Regions from separate parts of the Heyndrickxia vini genome, predicted to be linked through region 1. Evidence: riboswitches for the same ligand, from Rfam matches in the RefSeq annotation. Region 1 holds a riboswitch; each other region holds the start of a gene.

Region 1 (7,999 bases):
CGTTTCCTTTGCAAACTTCTCATCCATTGGAATTATTGCAGGTGCAGTAAAGGGACTAAGTGAAAAACAAGGGAATACGGTTGCACGATTTGGATTAAAATTATTATATGGTGCTACACTTGTAAGTATATTATCTGCTATTATTGTCAGCTTTGTTTTATAATAAAAAAGGACTTATTTGTTTTTTGAGAGAACAAATGAGTCCTTTTTATTTTCATTAGAAAAAATTTTTCACAGTAGCGTTTCGGAGTATAAATTGGTAGACTTTTCAATATACACTACATCTATCAGTTATGAATGGAGATTAATATGAAGAACATATTAGTTGTTGATGACGAGAGAGAAATTGTAAATTTGATCACGATTTATCTGAAAAATGAAGGATTTCATGTGTTAAAAGCTCACAATGGGGTGGAAGCTCTAACGATTATGAATCATGAGCAGGTAGAGTTGATGATTATAGATATTATGATGCCTGAGATGGACGGGATGGAATTATGTCGCAGGATTAGGGAAAAGAATCAGGTTCCTATTATTATGTTGAGTGCAAAAGGGGAAGATATGGATAAAGTCCTTGGTCTTATGACGGGGGCGGATGATTATATGATTAAGCCATTCAATCCATTGGAGTTGATAGCTCGCGTAAAGTCATTATTAAGAAGATCCTACCAATATAAAATTGACACGCAGTCGAATGAAAGTGAAATTATCAGCATTCATTCACTTGAGATCAATCGCAGCTCACATCAAGTATTAAATGGTGGTATCCCGATTTCGCTAACGGCCAAAGAGTTTGATATTTTATATTTACTTGCTAGTCATCGAGGAAGGGTTTTTAGCACAGAAGAGATTTTTGAACGTGTATGGGATGAGAAATACTTTGCCTCTAATAATACGGTAATGGTTCATATTAGTCATCTAAGAGATAAATTGGAGAAGGAATTAGGTTATAAATTGATCAAAACCGTATGGGGGGTCGGTTACAAGATTGAAGAATAGGTTGATTAATCAAATACAAGGAAAGATTATGCTTCTTATTCTAAGCAGCTTAGTTTTATCTACAATTGTTTTCGCAATCCTTTTCGTCATATTATATATTTTGAAAAATATGTCGGTTATTCCTTATCGTGTATTATACAGTTTTTATCGATTCGATCAAAAATACGGTTATGCATATTTGGGAATGTTCATCTACTTTCTTTTATTTATCTTATTTGTACTCATCCTTAGTCGAGGATGGGGCAGGGACTTTAATAAGGTGTTGGAGGGGACGAAAAAAATATCCGAAGGTGAACTTGATTTTCAAGTTCCCGTTTATTCAAATAATGAATTAGGGGAAATGGCAGGGAATATTAATCGGATTTCCGAACAATTGCACCATTCAATACAAGAGGAACGGCGGGCAGTACAAGGGAAGAACGAATTAATTACGAATGTCTCACATGATCTCAGGACCCCTCTAACATCAATTATGGGGTACTTGCGTTTAATTGAAGAGGATCGCTATAAGGATGAGGTCGAGCTTCGTTATTACGTGAATATCGCGTATGAAAAGGCTATGAACCTAGAACGAATGGTTAGTGATTTATTTGAATACACCCGTGTAAACTTTGGTACTCAGCGGTTAGAAAAAATCGAAATTGACTTAATCCAGCTGTTATCTCAAATTACCGCTCAGTTTATTCCGATTCTTGAAGAGGCAGATATGGCGATTAATTTTATCGCTGTAGATGAAAATATTATGATTAAAGCGGATGCGGATAAATTAGTGAGGGTATTTGAAAATTTAATCTCTAATGGGATGAAGTATGGGAAAGAGGGCAAGAAAATTTTGTTAAGGGCTAAAAAAATGGATGGCCAGGCTATAGTCGAGGTCACTAATTATGGGGAACCGATTTCCTCTGCTGACCTTCCATATATTTTTGACCGGTTTTATCGAGTCGAGAAATCCCGCTCATTAGACACTGGTGGTTCGGGACTTGGTCTTGCCATTACGAAAAGTATTGTCGAACAGCATGATGGTCATATAGAAGTAACGAGTAATAAACAAGAAACAAATTTCACCATTACACTCCCATTAAATCAAATCGCCTATATTGAATAGGTGATTTTTTTTCTTAAGAAAGACTTAAGAAATATTTACATACCACTTAAACTTCACGTTTTATAGTTAAGAAAATGATTTTTAATTAAGGGGCGTTAGTGGTGAAAAAGTTTCTTATTTTATGTGTTGTGCTTTTTATAAGCGGCATTTTATATAAATATCCTGAGTATTTGAAAAAACCGTTCGGTCTTCATTTTGATTCTAATAAAAATTTGATTCAAGGAAAGGCAGGCGTACTGATGGACGAGAGTAGTGGGAAAATCCTTTATGCTAAAAATGCAAATGAACGATTATATCCTGCTAGTACGACAAAAATATTAACCGCATTGATTGCTTTGGAAAAGGCAAATGTAAATGCATCAGTGCGAATAGGAAATGAAGTATTATTAAGAGAACCTGAGGAAAGTTCTGCCGGGTTGAAACCAGGGCAGGTGCTCCCGTTAAAAGTGTTGTTACGAGCAATGTTACTCCCATCCGGGAATGATGCAGCAAGAGCAATCGCTGTCTATATCGCCAAAAAGGATAATAACCAGCCAAATATGTCTTCAGAAGCTGCGTTGGACTACTTTTCCAAATTAATGAACGCGAAAGCAAAGCAAATCGGAGCAACCCATTCACATTTTGTCAACCCACATGGACTACATAATCCTAATCATTATTCAACTGCTCAAGATTTGGCAAAGATTGCAAGAGAGGCGAGAAAATTCAAGGAATTTCGAAAAATCGTTAGTGAAGAGGTGTATAAAGACTCGTCCGAAACCTTTTATAATCGTAATGAGCTTGTAAATCGTAGCAGCCAGCATTATTTTGATGGAGCGGATGGGATAAAAACAGGATTTACAGATGAAGCAGGTTACTGTTTAGTTTCATCTGCTTCAAGAAACGGAAAAAAACTAATTGCAGTCGTGTTGCATTCTTCAAAAGAAAATGTATGGAATGATTCCACCGCCATGTTGGAATATGGATTTCAAGAGAAGTATGCAGAAAAATAGGCTATCAGTAGTTCTATGCTACACTTTAATAAAGCAACTTTTTCATCATTCTGATAGCATTCTTATTTAAAGGGGAGAGGATCTTGAAAAAACGAATTGTTCTTTCATGGAGTGGGGGGAAAGATAGTTGTCAAGCATTGTATGAATTGGTGAAACAAGGGTATGAAATAGCTTGTCTTGTTACTACTGCTCCGAAGGAAATGGGCTTAACCTTTGCGCATGGGGAAAGAATCGAATTAATCGAAGCGCAAGCAAGATCGCTTCGGATTCCAGTCTACGTTATACATTGTTCTTTCGATAGCTATACGGATGACTTCCACAGAGAAATAATAAAGCTAAAGGAAATTTACCAATTAGATGCTATTGCCTTTGGTGATTTATACTTAGATGGGCATCGGGAATGGGGCGAAAAATTAGCGAAAGGCGCGGAACTTGAAGCTCTTTACCCATTATGGATGAGACAAGAGAATGCCATTTGCGCGCTTTCTACTTTTATCGATACAGGTTACCAAGCAATAGTTATCAGAACGATGCATAATCAAGTTCCGGATAAATGGCTTGGAAAACGAATCGATAAAGAATTTTGGAAGGAAATTCAAACGTATGATGTATGTCCGATGGGTGAATCGGGTGAATACCATACATTTGTTTTTGATGGACCATTGTTTCATGAGAAAATAAACTTTCGAACCAGTTCAAAAATCGTTCAGGATCACTCTACTAAACTGGACATTTTTCTAAATGATTAAAAAAATGAATTGAGAGGAATATTTTCACTTTATGATAATAAATATTCCTCGTAAGAAACCACACTATTTATTGTTTCAATAGGCTAATTTCTAAAAAATATTGTTACTTCTAACGGTAATAAAAGCGCAGAGTGGATTGAAGCGGAAGGCACTTGACTCCTGCAGGATTAGCTGGAAAGATGAGACCCCGCAGGGAGCGAAGCGACGAGGAGGCTCATCACCAGCCCTGCGGAAAGCAAGTGCCTGTAGCGGAAAGGAACGGTCTATTACGAAAGCTTTTTAAACATGAAAAATACTATCTAAAACGGCTAATGGATGTTCATAACGACGTCCAAACTCACTTCCGGTATAAAAATACTCAGGTGTTTCCAAATAACTTGAAAGTGTTTGTTCCTTTTTAATCTCCCATTTAAGCTGGTCAATCATATGATCAAACGTATAGGAAGCTGACTGATTAGGAGTATTATATTTAACAGAAATAGAAGCGATTTGCTCTCTATCTTTCATGATAAAAATATCATTTCCGTCATTAGTAAAGGCCTTAAATTCTAATGAATCATAAGCAGCCGTGACTGAATGGTGACTTGTCCTAACAACAAATCCTCTCTCTCTAAAATAATCTTCAAAAGAAGCAAGAAATTCATCGACTTTGATTTTCATTCCGGTCAATACATTGTTTTCATAGAGTTGTTTGTTCTTTTCTTTTAAGTGAATCAATTCCGCTTGTAAGTCTTTTATTTCCGTAGTACTCATATCATCATATCTCCTTTTTTATTTCTTCCTTTAATTTTATCAAAAAAATACGGTAGGCAACAAAATGTAATGATTCATATGGTGGTATAGGAGGTGGTACGAATGGTATATGAAATACATGTGTCTACATCTAAGCGTCGCTTAGCACTTTTGAATAACGGCCGGGTAGTTAAAATCTATCCAATCGGTGTGGGGAAAATGTTAACACCAACGCCGAAGGGTACGTATAGAATCATTAATAAGCAGCCAAATCCGGGCGGACCATTTGGAGTAATGTGGATGGGACTATCAAAACCACATTACGGAATTCATGGAACGAATAATCCTGCATCAATCGGGAAACTGGTCTCCCATGGTTGCATTAGAATGTATAACCAAGATGTTTTATCCCTATCTAAAATAGTGCCGATTGGGACGAAGGTAAGGATAAGTCAGTCATGATTTTACACTCAATGGAAATTATGTAGCCCTAAAAAATAAAGTGAACAAAAAGATAAGATAAATATAAGGTTCTTCTTTGGAGTATGAAGAATATAAATTTTATAAAGGGTTCACTTGAAGGGAGGATAGGTGTCAAGCCAAATCAATTTTGTTTAAACGAAACGCAAATTCTTGGATACCAAGTGTGAAAGATAAACAAAATGGTCCAAATGAATAAAGAAAGGGAAATGGAATCATGGTCTTTGAACCTATTCAAATTAATCTTAGTGAATTGAAAATCAATAGTTGTGACCATTCGAGTGCAATTACTCTAGGATCTGCAGTTATCGTTGGCAGAAGAGTGGTTGCAAAGAAAAACCAACCAATTGGTCAACTTTTATCAGATCGTACCACTGTTATATCCTCTAAAAGTTTTACAATTGATGACGATATTGAAGACTTCTTTCGCACAAAAGGCATATAATCAATTAACCCTGTCCCTTTAGGTCGATGGTCTGATATAAAACATAGGAGGTACGAATATGTTATTTGCACCAGCAGTGATTAATCTTCAGACCTTTAAACTGAATTCAATAGATCACACAGCGGTATTAAATATCGGGCAATGCCAGCTATTAGATATTTTTGTCGCCTATAAAAGGAATCAAGGAATTGGAGAACAAAACGGTGATGGGGTTCGAATAATTTTACCTGTTTCATCCGTGTTAGACTCAGATTTCATTGATAGTCCTGCAGTTAAAAATAGTATTGTTTAGTTTGATGTCGTAAATAAGGAGTGACATGTATGTTTTTTTTCACACCTATGGTTGTTAATCTTCTCGGATTTAAAATTAATTCAGTCGATAACTCCTCTGTTATAAACGCTGGGCCAGTTCAATCAATTGATCAATTTACGGCTTATAAGCGAAACCAAGCTTTTGGAGAATTAAACGGTGATTTATCTCCAACCACTTTGCCTATTACAGCAATTGTTGATCCGGACGTAAGTGACAGCCCCGCTGTTAAAAATAGTGTTATTTAGTCGTACTTTTTCTAATTGTATAAGTTCAGCTAAATAAATTTAACAAATTTTTAAAAGGCTATTGACTTATTATATTTTTCGAAATAATATTAAGACTATTAAATTACAAAATTAAATAAAATGACTATGACTTATCCAGAGAGGTGGAGGGACTGGCCCTTTGAAGCCTCGGCAACGGGTTTGCATTTATGCAAATACCGTGCTAATTCCTGCGAATCGGGGTTTTTTCGATTCGAAAGATAAGAAGTAGATCGGTTAGTTTATACGAACCCTTCTTCTTATCTGTTCTTGGATAAGAAGAAGGGTTTTTTATTTATTGAAAGGGAGGATCAAGCAACATGATTAAATTTGAAGGTGTAGGCAAAGTGTTTCAGTCAAAAGGCAGAGAAGTGGCAGCTGTGCAGGATGTTTCTCTTTCAATCGAAAAGGGTGAAATATTTGGTGTAATTGGTTTTAGTGGTGCTGGAAAAAGTACTTTGCTTCGACTGGTAAATCTTTTAGAAAGGCCAACATCAGGAAAGGTAATTGTTAACGAACAAGAAAATCTCTCCCTATCAGAGAAGGAACTTCGAAAGATGAGACAAAGAATCGGAATGATCTTCCAAACCTTTAATCTATTTAACTCAAGAACGGTGTTCGGAAATGTTGCCTATCCGTTAAAAATAGCAAAAGTGCCGAAACAGGAGATTAATAGAAGAGTAACGGAACTGTTGCAATTTGTCGGGTTAGCTGATAAAGCAAATTATTATCCTGAACAACTGTCAGGAGGACAAAAGCAGAGGGTGGGAATTGCGAGAGCACTAGCCACTTCACCAGACATTTTAATTTGTGATGAAGCGACATCGGCTCTTGATCCGGAAACAACGAGCGATATTTTGACACTATTGAAGAGGGTAAATGAGGAATATAATGTGACGATACTATTGATTACTCATGAAATGCAAGTTATTCGAACAATATGTGATCGTGTTGCTGTGATGGAGAATGGACGAGTGATTGAAGAAGGTAGCGTCTTTAATCTTTTTACTAATCCTACAACTAAAACAACAAAAAACTTTATTAGCTCCGTCCTAAACGACAAAATCTCACCGCAACTTTTTGAAAAATTGTGCGGAAATAAGTCTAGTCATCTATACCGGATTATTTTTACCGGTGAAGAGACGAGTAAACCATTGCTATCAAACATTGCAAAGTCCTTTGAAGTAGATGTAAATATTCTTTATGGAAATATTAGCGAAATACAGGAAGTTCTCTTTGGTAATTTAATTGTTGAGTTACAAGGGAATCAAGTAGAGATAGGAAGAGCTGTTAATCATTTGAAACAATATGTAGAAGTGCAGGAGGTTACAAGTCATGCAAGTTGATTGGAGTACATTTTGGCCAAGGATATTCCAAGCATCCGGTCAAACGATAACAATGGTTATTTTTACACTGATTTTTGCAACAATATTTGGCTCAATCATTGGGTTGCTCCTTTTTGTGACAAGAAAGGGGAATATTTTAGAGAATCAAACGGTTTCTACGATTCTTAATATCTTAATTAATATTATTCGGCCAATTCCATTCATTATTTTTTTAGTAGCGATTAGTCCTTTGACCCGTGCTGTGATGGGGTCAACTATCGGAACGGCCGCTGCCATTTTTCCGATGACTATTGCAGCATCCTTTGGAATTGCTCGCGTTGTCGAGAATAATTTAGTGTCTATCGATCCTGGAATCATCGAGGCGGCAAAAGCGATGGGTGCCAGTAAACTTCAAATTATTTTTGGCGTATTAATTCGAGAAGCATTAGGACCATTAATCCTTGGTATAACCTTTATTACAGTAGGATTAATCGATTTCTCTGCCATGGCTGGAACTGTTGGTGGCGGCGGTCTCGGAGATTTAGCGATGACATATGGTTATCAGCGATTTGATAAATCTGTCATGATTGTTACGG
Region 2 (7,999 bases), 1.1 Mb from region 1:
CCGAAGCTTTCCAAAATTTGCAGAAGCTTTCGGCCAAACCCTACTTCACGATTCATTAAATATTTACTAACATAGATACTACAAAATCCTTTATCACTAGCAATTCCAACAACAGGACCATTTCTTTGTTCTCTTTCATTCACAATTCTTGTTCCGGGTGCAAAAGGATTATTCGTATTTTTTACATGGACGGGAATACCTGCGCGATACGCCGGAATAAGTGCTTCCTCATGAAAAACGGAAAAGCCGGCATAGGAAAGTTCCCGCATTTCTCGATATGTAACCTCTCGTATTTCCTTAGGTTGTTGAATAATTGTTGGATTGACGGAATATACAGCATCTACATCCGTAAAGTTTTCATAAACGGATGCCCCTGCCCCATTGGCTAAAATAGAACCAGTAATATCCGAACCACTTCGTGAAAAGGTTAAAACCTTCCCTTGTTCGTTATATCCAAAGAATCCGGGAAAAATTATGATGCCTGAATGAGTTGATAAATCAGCTAATCGATTGTAACTTTCCGGTAATACTTGAGCATTCCCAGGCTCATTGCTCACAAGTAATCCCGCATCCTTCGGATTGATATAGTGTGCTTCAACACCACGAAGTTGAAAGTAGTGTGCGATTAATTTTGCGTTAGTATCTTCTCCGCTTGCTTTTAAAGCTTCTAAAAACATAACTGGATTGCTTTTATCATTCTGCAAAACTTGAAGAAAAGAGTTTCTAATCTCTACTATAAACGATTCATGGAGTCCTAATTCCTTCGCAATGAGGATGTATCGTTGGATAATTTCATTTAATACTTCTGTTTCTGAATCGTTATCCAGTATTTTTTTTCCGCAAGAAATCAATAGGTCCGTTATTTTCTCATCTGATGGATGCCTTTTTCCCGGGGCAGAAACGACGACAATTTTCCTTTCCGGATCGGATAAAACAATATCAAATACCTTTCTAATTTGTTCACCTGTGGATAACGAGGAACCGCCGAACTTTACAACCTTCATAAACACATCTCCCGTTGTAGAAAATTTTCAGATAAAATTTAGTTTTTATTATCTCTCTTTATCAAGAAATAATCAAGACATTTTCTACAAGAGATGAACATTTGTCTTTCTGCAGTGAACTACCTTTTTTCAAAAAAAAACGCTAGTAAACTAGCGTTTTAACCAACTGGATAGCTTTCTTTGCTCGCATCAATGATCCACTCATATTGACGTAATTTAACTTGAAATAGTGATAGAGGGTCACTGAATTTTTCCGGACTTGCTTTCATTCTATTTAACGTTTTCTCATTATCTTGGCGGGTAGCCTCGGTTTTCTTAACCGTTTCCTCAAGTTCAGTTAAAGGATTCTTAAAGAACATCGCAATATCTCTTTCTATAGATGTTTCAAATAGTTCAAATTGCATTAGGAACTTGTTTGTAATGGTATTTACGACTTCTTGATAATCCTCATTTTCGACAAACTTTTTATATTTATTAAAAAGAATTGATTTATTTTGCTGGAGTGCCCCAAAAAGTTTGCCGGCACTTTTTAATAAAACTTGGGACGGTGTATGCCTTAGTAAAATATTTACCTTATCAATTCGGATACCATTTTTCATTCTTTCCGCATCGCGTCGCCAATCATCAAGTACTTTCTCATCTGCAAATAGCTTTAATCTTTCCTCACCGTATAATGAGTTAAAGCCCTCTCGCATTTCATCCAGGAACGTCTTACACTGATAAAATTCTTCATCTGCATAGGAAATCCATTGTTGAATCGAAGAATAAAAATTTGGTAAAACCTTTTTTTCAACATGTAATTGAATCCGACTGTTCATTTCTTCATTCAATTCTATATGAAGTTTTCTAAAGTCGCTATCTTCTTTAATTAGTTCGGAACTTCCCTTTAATAATGCAGGGATAGATTTTCTTAGCTCCTCTTTAATGTCATCTTTAATAGTTTGATACGATTGTGTGATGTTTTCTACTTTTTCTTTTTCCATATCTTGCAGTTGATGAATCGCTCCGCCTAATTTAGTAGCCATTTCTTCTTCCCATTTAATCGATTCATTTAAACCATTTTCCATTTGCAGTCGTTGCTCTAAAATGTTTGACATTAATGCACGAATGAAGGATAGCATATTAGCTGTACGCGCTTCCTCCACATTGATTGATTGTGTGATCGTTTTTATAAAGTTCGTTAAATTTGCCGAGTCTGTAGATGTGAAGACCATCGCATACGGAAATTTAGAACGAATCTCATCTTCAAGAATAGTTAATTCTTGTTCACTGTATACTTTTTCCACATCGTTAATTACAAAATGTAATGGGGTATACGGCATTTGCTCGTTTAAATCAAGTAAATAGTCACCATCATATTCACTCGGATTTATTACTGCTAGAATAGCATCTGGCAGATACATATATTGCTTGCTATTTAGCCCTTGGCTATTTCTTGGCATATATGACAATGATACTGCGCAATCATACAAAAGTTCAGCTGGCAACTTAAAATCAATCATTGTTTCATGCATCGATAGTTCATGAAATTCTTCTATATTGTCAATTTTACTTATGCCATCATTCGTAATTTCTGAAATGTCGATTGTATCAGCATCTTTATACATAATGAGCGAAGATGATGGTATTCCTAGACTATGGCCTCCAAGTGCTGCATTGATAAAATCAACTTTTCCATTTTCTGAATTACCAGCAACTAATAAATGATGTACGCGATGATCAAGAAGTTGGCGAACCATCCAATGTAATGAATAACCAATCTGAACCTCTTGCTTTTTCGCCCATTCTATTATGTTTTCAAATAAACGTACACTTTCCTTTAAGACATCCGTTTCATTTTTTGCATGTACAATAATATTTTCTGCTTCTTGAATGATTGACTGATTGATGCTCGACGGAAAGATTTCTGCCCACGAAAGTACGGCTGCTGAAGCTGCTAATGCATGTGTAGAATCAGCGACTTTGAGCCAGTTTTCAAGATGTTCCGGCACCATCAATGATAAATCTTTTAATAAAAGCTGCCCATTTAATAGCTCCGAATATGACTCCGCAAATAGAGCGGATAATTCATGCCAATTTCCATTACGACGGTCCTCGATATTTATAAGGATATGATTAATCTCTTTAATCCAAGTTAGGTAAACATCTTTTGCTTCATTTCGATAACCTTTCCATAGCGAGGAAACAAATGATTCAAACAATCTTTGATTTTCTATATATAACGAAACTAGGACTTTACTAAAATAACTTGGTGCAAATCGGTTTGTTTTTTCATCCAAACTATAGGAAATGAGTACCTCAAACCATTTTGCAGAATCCGTTCTTATTGCTTCGTTCACAGCTAGTTCTACTGCATTTGCCCAATCCTGCTGATTTTCAAAAAAATCGCGTGCTATGTCTGTTAGATTTTTGTAATCAGGATTATAGGCGACAGCTTCCTTAATTGTATCAACCGCTTTTCCCATGTCTCCCTGCACATTATAAATAGAGAAAAGCATAATCGAAATTTCCGTCGTTAATATTGGGGAATCAGAAACGATTGAACGGTATATTTCTTCAGCAGTAGAGTACAGGCTTAATTCAAAATAGGCATCTGCCATATTTTTTTTCGCCCATGGCTCTAATTCATTTTCGATATTTTCCCATTTAAAAATGGCAGATTCAAAGTCTTTATTATGAAAATACACTTCTCCTTGGGCGAAACGAATATACGATAATTCAGCTAGCTCATTTTGCTGTTCCGCCATGTATGCTTCACCAAGGATTCGAATTGGATGGTCGAATTCATTCTCTTTCATAAATGTTTTTTTATAATACATTTTATCAATTAATAACTCTTCAAAAGTCATATTATATCCTCCGATAATACATATTTACATAATCAATTAATGCGACAGAATATGTAAATATGCTTCCCTTTTGTTACAGTATTAAAACTTTTCCTGCAAGTAGCTAAACTCTATTTTTATAGTTTAACAAATGAACATTTGCAATAAATTTCATTTTACTTTCATTTTTGATACAGGCACAAGAGACATAAGTAATACTTTTAATATTGCTGAATATTTGTACTTTGGTGGCACCTGTGTTTGGTATATTTTTGTGGATAAACAATAAACCGTTCCTTTCCGCTCCACTCTGCGCTTTTACTATTGTTTAAAGCTACAATCTTTCGAAAAGGGTCATTAATTGCCCAAAACGGTCTTACATATATTTCATATATCCTTTAAAGTAATTAATGGGGAAGTTGATGAGAATCAATTTTAACATTACATCTTAATAATGATTAATGAGGACAAATTAGTGGTAAAACATCTTTAAGTTTCTTTTTTGGAGCTACCGATAGTTTTATAAAAAAAAAACTTAAGGAGATGAAATGTATGGAGTCGAATAGCAGAAAATATTATATTGATATCACCAATGGTGAAATATTAGACACTCCAATTGAAACAAATCAACAATTTGAAATTACTGCTAACCATAAAGAAATTTCTCAGCTTAAAGAGCTTTTCAAAAAGTTATATGCTGCTGATTTAGAAACATATGCACGGGCCCATATTCCTTTCCTTGAATATCACCATGATTCCGAAAATCATAAATATGATCAAATTCTTACTGAAGTTTATCAAATGATCTATCAATTAGGGAATGAAGAAGCACGTCAATATATAATTAATAATGGAATATTGAATGATGACACCCAATCTAAGGGATTAGAAAACTTTAAGTAGATTAAAAAGGGGATGCCTTTCTATCCCCTTTATTTTCGATAATTCAATTCCCACGTAACTCCATATTTGTCCTGTACTTTTCCATAGGTAGCATTCCAAAATGTTTGCTGCAGCTCCATTTTTACTACCCCTTCTTTGGAAATTGCGTCATATACTTGCTTGATTTCCTCATCACTTTCGAATTCGAGTCCAATTTCAATATTATTCCCATAGATTGGCTCATTCCCAAATACATCATTAAAATAAATGGCAAACCCATTAGGAAAATGGAGTTCTGCATGGATGTATTTTCCTTCATGTCCTTTGAACATTTCAATTCCGTCGGCGAGTTGAGTATGTCCAATCTCACCATTTAATACTTCGGCATAGTATTCTATAGCTTCCTTGCAATTTTCAATTGTAATATGTGGGATTATCCTTTTCATTTGTATCCTCCTACCAATTTTCTGCATTGTAAAAAAATTAAAAAAACTAATTGACTTCCTATTCAACTTATTTTATACTTCATCACAGATACAACGCAATTAAAAAGCGTAAAGCTCCTTGTTGAAGACACTCTAGCTGGACAGCAATTAAAAATCGAATACACTCTTATTGAGAGCGGCGGAGGGAATAGGCCCTATGAAGCCCGGCAACCTTCAAGCGATTTGCTTGAAAAGGTGCTACATCCTACAGATCCATGATGATCTGGAAGATAAGAGGAGGACCATTACTTTTCGCCCTCTTCTTATTGGAAGAGGGCTTATTTATTTTTCCACCTCTTCTTCTCTCACCTATCATTCATTTTTTACACTTCGCAGAATCTACATACCAAATTCCAAGTAATCCTATCAATAAAATTAAATAAGGGGGTCATTTAAATGAAAAAGTATTTTATCTTTTGTTTAAGCATCATTACAATTTTTGGTGTGCTTTCAGGATGCTCCAGTAGTGCAAGTGGGGAAAATAAAAAACCTAAAAAAATTATTTTGGATTACGCATTTTACTCGCCAACAAGTCTTGTTTTAAAAAACAAAGGTTTTGCGGAAAAATTATTTAAAAAGGAAGGGATTGATATCGAATTTGTTCTAAGTCAAGGTAGCAACAAAGCACTCGAGTTTTTAAACTCAAAAAGTGTGGATTTTAGTTCTTCGGCTGGTGCAGCTGCACTAATGGCGAAAGCAAACGGGTCACCTATTCAATCCATTTATATCTATTCAAAACCAGAATGGACCGCTCTGGTTACACTTGATCCATCCATTCAATCAGTAGCTGATTTAATAGGAAAAAAGGTTGCCGCAACTATTGGAACCGACCCGTATATTTTTCTGCTTCGTGCATTAAAGGAGAATGGGTTATCACCAAATGATATTGAAATTGTCAATCTTCAACATAGTGATGGTGCAAGTGCATTACAGTCTGGTGAAGTCACTGCTTGGGCAGGATTGGATCCACATATGGCAAAACTAGAACTGGAATCGAAAGCAAACCTATTTTATCGTCAACCAAATTACAATAGCTATGGAACATTAAATGTCCGAAAGGAGTTTGCTGATCAATACCCTAAATATGTTGAAAAAGTGATTGAAGCGTATGAGCAAGCAAGAAAATGGGCGATTGAGCATCCCGATGAAACCGCTGGAATTCTTGCAAAGGAAGCAAAAATTGATAGTGATGTCGCAAAAAAAGAGCTAGAAAGAAATGATTTCTCTTCTCCTACTCCTGGAAATGAGCAAGTTGAAACGATTCAAGCAGCTGGGAAGATTCTTCAAGAAATGAAAGTTTTAAAGGATACTCTTAATATTGAAAAGCTCGTAAATGAGCTGATTACGCCAAAATATGCGAAAAAGGTAATTAATCAATAAAGGAGGCGGGGCAGATGATTGAGCAAAGTGAAAAAGTAAGATTGGTACGAAGAAGAGATACCTCTAAAAAACTAACTTTAAGTAAGAAAAAAGGCAAAAGGAAGTGGATAATAGGAAGCATTATCCCTTTCATCCTCCTCTTACTTTGGGAAATCACCGGAAGGATGGGACTGATTGAGGCACACCTACTCCCGGTTCCATCTATCATCCTTAAAGGAATTTATGACATGGCACGGGAAGGAACGCTGTGGGAGCATACCGGGGCGACGTTATATCGCGTATTTGCTGGGTTTTTTATAGGAACATTCTTCGCTATTTTACTAGGATCTATTGTAGGTTATTTTAAACTATTTGAGAGTCTGTTTGATCCAATTATTCAAGCCTTTCGGTCGATCCCATCTTTGTCATGGGTACCACTCTTTATTTTATGGATGGGAATAGGTGAAACATCAAAAATTATACTCATTGCAGTTGGTGTATTCTTTCCTGTCTACTTAAATATGGTATCCGGAATTCAAGGGGTCGACCGCAAACTTATTGAGGTCGGCAGAATTTATCATTTTTCACCTTATAAAATTATTCGTAAGATCATCCTCCCTGCGGCACTTCCCTCATTTCTTGTCGGAATTCGCAGTGGGCTGGGACTTGGCTGGATGTTCGTCGTAGCCGCTGAAATTATGGGGGCAAGTAAAGGGCTTGGCTATTTATTATTCGTCGGTCAAAACACGTATTCACCCCAGCTCGTTTTAGGCAGTATTTTGTTATTCGCGATACTCGGGAAACTTACGGATTCCATTCTCAAAAAAATAGAAGATCGATCACTTAGATGGCAAGACAGTCTTTCTAACCAAAACTAAGGGGGATTTCAACGATGCTGGCGGTTCGAAATATTTCACGTACGTTTAATCAGGGGAAAACTGGTTTTCAAAACATCTCCTTTTCGATTCAGAAAGGAGAAATTATTGGCATTATTGGTACAAGTGGCTGCGGAAAAAGCACATTATTACGTGTCCTATCTGGACTTGATTCTAACTTTAAAGGCTCGCTTGACCTAGACCTTGCGGCGATTGGAATGGTCTTTCAAGAACCACGGCTAATGCCTTGGCTGGATGTTGTTGATAATATTAGTTTCGGTATCCATTATCCTGAGCAGAAACAAAAGGTAACAGAACTTTTACAATTGGTTGGATTAGTTGGTTTTGAAAAGCATTTCCCTAAGGATCTTTCCGGCGGGATGGCACAACGAACAGCTATAGCACGATCGCTCATTACAGAACCTAGCATATTACTATTAGACGAACCGTTTAGTGCACTTGATGCTTTTACAAAAATGCAGCTTCAGGACCTCCTTCTTTCTATATGGAAAAGAAGAAATACCACAATGATCCTTGTCACACATGATATCGATGAAGCACTTTAT
Region 3 (7,999 bases), 780 kb from region 1:
CAAAGCCGGGCACGATACAGCTTCGTTTCAATCGTCTTCACCTGTACCTTTTGCTCCTGAGACATTTGCTGATACGTTTTTTCTTTTATGTAAAATCCTTCTACTACCTCACGATAATTTTCGGGAAGCTCATCGAGGCGTTTGCTAATAAAATCTTGTTTTTCCTTTAATAACACAATTTCCTCAATATTTGTTGAGGCTAGCAGCACCTCAGGCCGAAATTCAACCTTTTTGTCCTCCTGTCCCCGCACCTGTTTTCTTTTTATATCAATTGAATGATTCACAGCAATTCTAGTAATCCATGTTTTAAACCCTTGATTCTTATATTTGGGGAGAGAATGATAGACTTTCAAAAACACTTCTTGTGCTGCATCCTCAGCATCGTGTTGATTCCGTAGAATCGCTAGTGTCGTGTGAAAAATATGTAGTCGATACTTTTCAACCAATACTCGAAAAGCATGATCATTGCCACATTTCACTTTTTCAATAAGCAAGTCATCCAAAACATCTCTCCCCCCTTTCTACCTACCATCATAAACGACAAACCATCCCCTGACCCCTACAGCTGAATAAAAAAAATTCAGAATTCCATAAAAAGAAGGTTTTATAGTAAAAAAACTAGCCCCCGAAACAGAGGCTAGTATTATTAGAATACACGACTAATTGATTTACTTTTTCTTAAAATGAAAGAATAATATCCAATGTAATAAACCGCTAGAATAAAAAAGACAGCTAATGTAAGTGGATCTTTCCCAAATGTTTGTGGATCCATTTGTGGTTGTATTTTTGACAAATTATACACTTCAATCATTCGATATAAAAACCTACTTAAAAACAGAAATAGAATAAGTGATTCAATCCATATATGTGTACGGTAAAATAGAATCTCATTCTTCTGTTCAAACGTGCTATGTTTTACGGCAAACAATAATAGGATGACCCCTAATCCAATGCCTACTAAATCATATAAATATGAGATAGGATGTATAGCGCTCGTAAAAAGTAACAAAATCAATAAAATAGAAAATAGCGTAATCCGGACAATAAGTCTTCGCTTTCTTAATGGCTGAAATCCAATTGATCGCTTAATCCTTCGATAAAGTATAAATCCAATAAGCAGAATAGAATATAAAAACTGTGGTTGAATGTGCAATGCTACACCTTCTTTTCCTTGTATTAACTTTTCTTAAATAAAACTACCCCTCGTTCTTTAAGAAATTGGACAGATTCATAAATTGAATGTTCATCGATCTGATATACCTCTTGGACCGTTGTTTTCCATTTATCAAAATCCCTCATTTGAATTTCACGGATATTCCGGTAGGTCATCACCTTAATCGTGTGATCTCTTAAAAAATAGCATTCATGTCCATTAAATCGGACAGCTGAAATTCTTCTCATCGTTGTATTTACATCATGATCAAAATAGGATTGTTGAATATCTTCAATAATGTCTTTTTCAGATAATGGTGTCCACTCGATTTCCTTTTTTACAAAGGATTTTCCATTCGAACGGCGATCTATTTCAAATTTATCCATCGTTTTTTGGGTAAAAGCAATTTCTTCACCAAATCCATGTAAAACATGTTTTCTTTTTGCTTCTAGCTCGACTGGCTTCATAATTGGTGAGCCATAACCAACATCCACATAATATTGCCTTTGACCAATCGTCACCATGATGGCTAAGTGGCCCGGATTTACTCTTACTAATGAACAAGTAAACCCTAATCGGGATAATAAGCGAGAAAAATTCATATTTAATGTATAACATGTCCCTCCCCACCCTTTTTCGTTTAGATTTTCTACAAAAACCTCGATTGGGGGAACATAGTTTGAACGCTCCTGAAAATAATGAAACTTACTAAATGTTTCATAAGGGATTCGTGATAAATGTTGTTGTATCAACCGCTGCAAATAATTTAAGGATGGAGTTTCTTTCTCTAATTTTAAATATTTTAAATAGTCCTCGATTGTTTGTTCCACATTTACCACTCTTTCATTATTCCATTAAGAAAATATATCTTTTATTCATTCTCGCAAAAAGTAAAAAATCCTGCAATATGATTGAATAATATGTTAGAAAGACTTAATGTTAATCTATTTTATTAAGGGAAATTTAATTATTTCTCTATATATTTATAGACATAGGAAACAAGAAACTTGTTTCAAACTTTTTCCTTCAACAATTATGTTGATTGAATACCCCTTTTTTATAACCCTTTTATGTCCGGCTTATGGCCGGAATTTTTTGTTTTAAAAAATTTAAATTGACTTTTCTCAACCATTTGTGTAATTTAAATAAATAAGATGTAACGTTAATTTCATATTGTATCTCTTATAAAGAGTAGCGGAGGGACTGGCCCTATGAAGCTCGGCAACCTTTCATGATGATCATGAATCGGTGCTAAATCCTGCAAAACATTCGTTTTGAAAGATAAGAGAGGACGATTTCTTGTTAGATGAGGCCTCTCTATATTGAGTGGCCTCTTTTATTTTGGCTCTTTTCTAAAGGATTGTTGCTTTCAACAAATTTAAACGGGAGAGTGGATTGGAGCGGAAGGTACGAGACTCCTGCGGGATCAGCTGGACAGATGAGACCCCGCAAGAGCGAAGCGATGAGGAGGCTCATCGCCAGCCCCGCGGAAAGCGAGTGCCTGTAGCGGAAAGGAACGGATCATTCCCAAAACAATAATCTTTACGAAAACAGCCTTTATTTTTAAGGAATGAAGAAAATCATAGAATATTTCATCACCATATCCGATTATTCTTATAAGAATAATAAACAAGGAGTGTAGGTTTCTTTATGTATTGTTTAGATTTAACTGGAAAAGTTGCCATTGTTACAGGTGGCACACAAGGGATTGGCAAAGCAATTGTCGATGCACTATTAGATTGCGGAGCAAAAGTAGCGGCGGTTGATATCAATATTAATCATCATCAAACGACGGACCAATTACTTTATGTGCAAGCAGATGTAACAAACAGTGATCAAGTCAACAATATGGTTGAAACGGTGATCGAATCCTTTGGAAGACTAGATATTTTAGTAAATAATGCAGGGATTTCCTCCATGGATTATGCCGTTGATATTAAAGAGGTTGATTGGGACCGAGTGATGGATGTGAACGCTAAAGGCGTGTATTTATGTAGTCAAGCAGCTGCAAAAGTACTAAAAAAACAAGGTGATGGTGGAAAGATTATTAATATTTCATCTCAGGCTGGAAAAAACGGATACCGCTTAATGGGAAGCTATGTAGCATCAAAGCATGCCGTTTTAGGATTTACGAAGGTAATGGCGATTGAATTAGCCAAAGACCAAATCAATGTAAATGCAGTTTGCCCAGGTATTGTAGAAACCGATATGAAAAAAAAAAAATGAAAGAGTCATAGGGGGTGAGTTAAGAGGACTTAATGCTGAAGCAATTAAAGAAGAGGATATATCGCAGGTCCCATTAGGCAGAACCGCGAAACCCCAAGATATTGCAAATGTCGTTGTCTTCTTATCATCAACACTTTCCGACTATATGACAGGGCAAGGAATTAATGTGACTGGCGGAATGACAATGAACTAAGAAATAGGAGGAATTAATGTGACAAAACAACAAGAAAGAAAAGGAAGTCTTCTCGCACTATTACCATTATTAATTTTTGTACTTCTTTTTATCGGAACGGGAATTCTTGCAAATGATTTTTCCAAAATGCCTTTAAGTGTGGCGGTCATTATTGCAGGTACAGTCGCATTATTGATGAATAGGAAGGAATCATTATCTAAAAAGATTGATATCTTTTGTAAAGGAGCTGGACATTCAAATATTATTTTAATGTGTATCATCTTTGTTTTAGCCGGAGCTTTTGCCGGTGTTGCTAAGGAAATGGGAGCGGTTGAATCAACGGTCAATCTTGGATTATCGTTGCTTCCTGCAAATTTATTAATGGTAGGACTTTTCATTATCGGTTGCTTTATCTCTACCTCAATGGGGACTTCTATGGGTACGGTTGTTGCATTGGCGCCAATTGGGTTAGGGATCGCCACACAAACAGATATCCCTACAGCATTAGCCATGGCTACTGTTATTGGTGGAGCAATGTTTGGCGATAATCTTTCAATGATTTCGGACACAACGATTGCTGCTGTACGGACACAACAAACACAAATGAAAGACAAATTTAAAGTGAACTTCTTTATCGTTTTGCCAGGTGCCATTGTTACAGCCATCCTACTTGGAATCATCACCCTTGGAAACCATGCAAGTGTTACCGGTGATCATCCGTATGAATTGGTCAAAGTATTACCATATGTAGCTGTCTTAGTCGCCGCTCTACTCGGAGTCAATGTTTTAATCGTATTGCTGGGAGGAACCATTTTTGCCGGCATCATCGGAATTGCTTATGGATCATATGACTTTCTGGGATTTCTGCAAACCGTTGCCAAAGGTGTCATGAGTATGGAAGACATTGCAATTGTAGCAATATTGATTGGTGGTTTAGTTGAAATTATTAAATATAATGGTGGAATTGATTATCTATTACACTTTGTCACTAGCAAAATTAGATCAAAAAAAGGTGCCGAGTTTGGGATTGCTAGTTTAGTGAGCGTTGCGGATATCGCAACAGCAAATAATACGATTTCCATTATTATTACTGGACCATTAGCGAAAAATATCGCAGATGAATATGAAATTGATGGAAGAAAATCAGCAAGTATTCTCGATCTATTTTCTAGTTGCTGGCAAGGAATTGTTCCATACGGCGGCCAACTACTTGCAGCAGCCAGCATCGCCTCAATTTCACCTGTGAGCATTATCCCTTATTCTTTCTACCCAATCTTGATGGGAATTTGCGGAGTGATAGCGATACTAGTTGGATATCCAAGGCTCCAAAGAAAAGAAAAGGCAATAAATACTAATCAACCTTTAAAAGAAAAATCTTTATAGTATGCTATACTATATTGATAATTCAAACAATAAAATTATTTATTTAGGAGTGAATATGTAATGGTACAAAAAATGAATGTAGAAAGCTTCAATCTTGATCATACAAAAGTAAAGGCACCATATGTACGTTTAGCCGGAGTTACTCATGGACAAAATGGAGATGTCATCCATAAATACGATATCCGTTTAAAACAACCAAATAAAGAACATATGGAGATGCCAGCTCTTCATTCACTAGAGCATTTACTAGCTGAAAATGTACGTAATCATCTTGATCATGTAGTCGATTTAAGTCCGATGGGCTGTCAAACAGGCTTTTATCTTGCCGTCCTTAATCATGATAATTATGATGGGATTCTTGATGCCTTAGAAAAAACGTTACAAGATGTATTAGAGGCAAAAGAGGTTCCAGCTTGCAATGAAATTCAATGTGGTTGGGCTGCAAGTCATAGCCTTGAGGGCGCACAAGAACTTGCTCGCGAATTACTTGCGAAAAAAGATGAATGGAAAGAGATATTTGCAGATTAATAATCGTAAAGACAGAGGCTGGGACATAACTAGCTTCAAATAGTGAAAAAGGTGAATTTGAGTGTACTCAAATTCACCTTTTTCTTTTTTTGCGTGTAATTCTTCTATTATCTTAGTTGCTGGGCAGTGTATTTTCTTAAATTCACTGCCATTAATGCAAAGCCCATTTCATTTTCTACCTTTGATTTTCCTCGTACGGAAAATCGTGTGAAACGCAAATTAGCCTTCAAGAATCCAAAAACTGGTTCCACATCGATTTTGCGTTTTCGATAGATGGCACTCGTTTTCTCTTCTGAAAGCTTCGCTCTTACATATTCTTTTTGTTGTTCCCATTTTTCATTCACCATTCGTTTTCGATTGTTGCCTTCTTTTGCTTTGGTACAGGAGGGGCGGAACGGGCAGCCCGAACAGTCTTCGCACTCATAGATTTTAAACTTCCGTTGGAATCCTGTACGATCAGTACGGACAGAATAATCGTGAAATGTAAGATGTTTCTGATTAGGACATGTATAGGTATCTGTTTCTTCATCGTACGGCCAGTTGTCCGGATTGAATAGGTTTTGTTTGTAAGTTTTCTTTTTTTCTTTCATATACATGGTATAAGGAATAAGCGCTTTGCGTTTTCTGTTCAAAAGGATATCATTATAATTTTCTTCACTACCATAACTTGCATCTGTGACGATGTGTTCCGGTAACTCGAAATAATCCTGCTCAATCTCATCTAGAAAGGGAACTAACGTACGTGTGTCTGTTGGGTTTGAGAATAATCCATAGGCAAGCGCATATTGACCTTCCGTTGCGATTTGTGTATTATAACCAGCCTTCAATTGTCCATTTTTCATATAATCATCTTTCATTCGCATAAATGTCGCATCTGGATCTGTTTTAGAATAGCTATTACGTGTACCAAAGATTTCAAGGTCTCGTTGGTATTTCTGTTTTCGTACGATAAAATCAATCAACTGTTTACGCACTTTTTTCGGATATTTGCGTTCATTTCTTAAAGCTTTTCGTTCTGGAACACTCGACGATGCTTCAATTTGTTTATCATACTCGTTTACGACATCATCCACTTTTTGAACCAATTGAGCGAGCTCTTCCAATGATAACTGTTCATCGCTTTCACGTTCGATTTCAGGTATGATTTCATTCTCAAGAAGCTCATCGTATAGCTGGTTTGACTTTTCAATTAAACTTTGATGATACTTCTCAATCGACTTCTTCCAGACAAACGTAAATTTATTTGCATTTGCTTCAATCTTTGTACCATCGATAAAAATTGCTTCTTGATCGATCAGTTTTTCTTCAATTAATTGGCAACGGAATTGGACGAAACATTGGCGAATTAAATCTTTCACTTCTGGTTGAACACGGAATCGGTTGATTGTTCGGTAGCTTGGTTCATACCCTTGAGCTAGCCACATCATACGGATGCTGTCTTTTAATAGGGCTTCAATTTTTCGCCCTGAAAAGACAGATTGCGTGTAGGCACATAAGATAATTTTAAGCATCATGCGTGGATGGTAGGCAGGACAGCCATCATTTCGCAGAAATGGTTCGAACGCTTCATGAGGGATACTTTCAACTAAATGATGAACATGGAAGGCAATATCATTTTTTTGTAACTTTACTTCTAAATCTAAAGGCAAAACTAATTGATTCATGGTATAATTTTTAAACATAAGGATCCTTCTTTCTGATTATATTTTGTGTGGTAACTTAATTTTATCAGAAGTGGTCCTTATTTTATTGTAAAAAAACCAAAAGCCGGTGAAAATTTACTTGTCGTAAATTTCCACCGGCTTTTTCATCTCAGAGGTGGGTTATGTCCCAGCCTCTTTGTTTTGTTGGAAATTGATTTATATTTTCAAATTTTCATATATAATAGAGAAAATAAAAGTGGGGTGTTTTTATGGATACAGAGACAATCTTTGGCGATCTTCCAACTTTGGAAACTGACCGCCTCATACTAAGAAAAATAACCGGTGAAGATGCAGTGGATATGTTTTCTTATGGGTCTAATGATGAAGTGTCGAAATACGTGTCTTGGTTTACGCACCGTACGTTAGAAGATACAAAGGAATTCATTGATTTTGTTCTTGGACAATACAAAAACAAAAAGGCCGCACCATGGGGAATAGAATATAAAGAAAACGGCAAATTAATTGGAACGATTGAATATATCGGGTGGCAGCCCAGACACAATAGTGCGGAAATCGGCTATGTTCTTCACCAAGAATACTGGGGAAAAGGAATTACAACGGAAGCAGCCAAGGAGTTACTGGCATTTGGATTTAATAAAATGGAACTAGTTCGTGTTCAAGCAAGATGCTTCACTGAAAATATCGGTTCGCAGCGAGTAATGGAAAAGATCGGAATGGCGTACGAAGGAACAACTAGAAAAGGGATGTTTATAAAAGGGAAACACCGCGATTTAAAGGTATACTCGATATTAGCAGAAGAATTTTTAAAAAGTTAGAAGCAGCCCAAAGTAAGCTGCTTCTATTACTGTTATGAGAAATTTTCACGATACCACT

What was found. A riboswitch is a leader RNA that binds a small molecule or an ion and turns the genes downstream of it on or off. The one in region 1 is predicted to bind S-adenosylmethionine.
Region 2: linked by a shared signal. The riboswitch ahead of I5776_RS17960 (aliphatic sulfonate ABC transporter substrate-binding protein) and the one ahead of I5776_RS01880 (methionine ABC transporter ATP-binding protein) in region 1 are both predicted to bind S-adenosylmethionine.
Region 3: linked by a shared signal. The riboswitch ahead of I5776_RS19225 (SDR family NAD(P)-dependent oxidoreductase) and the one ahead of I5776_RS01880 (methionine ABC transporter ATP-binding protein) in region 1 are both predicted to bind S-adenosylmethionine.

The regions. Positions count from the first base shown of each region.
Region 1 covers NZ_CP065425.1:341,225-349,223, forward strand. Annotated here, with positions in the region: gene I5776_RS01830 (NupC/NupG family nucleoside CNT transporter) at 1-163, shown strand, start outside; gene I5776_RS01835 (response regulator transcription factor) at 298-999, shown strand; gene I5776_RS01840 (sensor histidine kinase) at 989-2,104, shown strand; gene I5776_RS01845 (D-alanyl-D-alanine carboxypeptidase family protein) at 2,275-3,096, shown strand; gene I5776_RS01850 (Dph6-related ATP pyrophosphatase) at 3,180-3,845, shown strand; gene I5776_RS01855 (hypothetical protein) at 4,125-4,598, opposite strand; gene I5776_RS01860 (L,D-transpeptidase) at 4,701-5,039, shown strand; gene I5776_RS01865 (hypothetical protein) at 5,275-5,502, shown strand; gene I5776_RS01870 (hypothetical protein) at 5,561-5,794, shown strand; gene I5776_RS01875 (spore germination protein) at 5,824-6,060, shown strand; SAM riboswitch class I at 6,189-6,306, shown strand; gene I5776_RS01880 (methionine ABC transporter ATP-binding protein) at 6,399-7,424, shown strand; gene I5776_RS01885 (methionine ABC transporter permease) at 7,414-7,999, shown strand, end outside.
Region 2 covers NZ_CP065425.1:3,589,459-3,597,457, forward strand. Annotated here, with positions in the region: gene I5776_RS17940 (aspartate kinase) at 1-1,004, opposite strand, end outside; gene I5776_RS17945 (tetratricopeptide repeat protein) at 1,163-3,853, opposite strand; gene I5776_RS17950 (hydrolase) at 4,385-4,735, shown strand; gene I5776_RS17955 (VOC family protein) at 4,765-5,160, opposite strand; SAM riboswitch class I at 5,324-5,436, shown strand; gene I5776_RS17960 (aliphatic sulfonate ABC transporter substrate-binding protein) at 5,596-6,579, shown strand; gene I5776_RS17965 (ABC transporter permease) at 6,594-7,436, shown strand; gene I5776_RS17970 (ABC transporter ATP-binding protein) at 7,451-7,999, shown strand, end outside.
Region 3 covers NZ_CP065425.1:3,866,907-3,874,905, forward strand. Annotated here, with positions in the region: gene I5776_RS19210 (RNA polymerase sigma factor) at 1-503, opposite strand, end outside; gene I5776_RS19215 (CcdC protein domain-containing protein) at 647-1,153, opposite strand; gene I5776_RS19220 (arylamine N-acetyltransferase) at 1,177-1,983, opposite strand; SAM riboswitch class I at 2,333-2,441, shown strand; gene I5776_RS19225 (SDR family NAD(P)-dependent oxidoreductase) at 2,804-3,379, shown strand; gene I5776_RS21700 (SDR family oxidoreductase) at 3,438-3,572, shown strand; gene I5776_RS19230 (Na+/H+ antiporter NhaC family protein) at 3,591-4,934, shown strand; gene I5776_RS19235 (S-ribosylhomocysteine lyase) at 4,995-5,462, shown strand; gene I5776_RS19240 (IS1182 family transposase) at 5,570-7,144, opposite strand; gene I5776_RS19245 (GNAT family N-acetyltransferase) at 7,375-7,941, shown strand; gene I5776_RS19250 (alpha/beta hydrolase) at 7,974-7,999, opposite strand, start outside.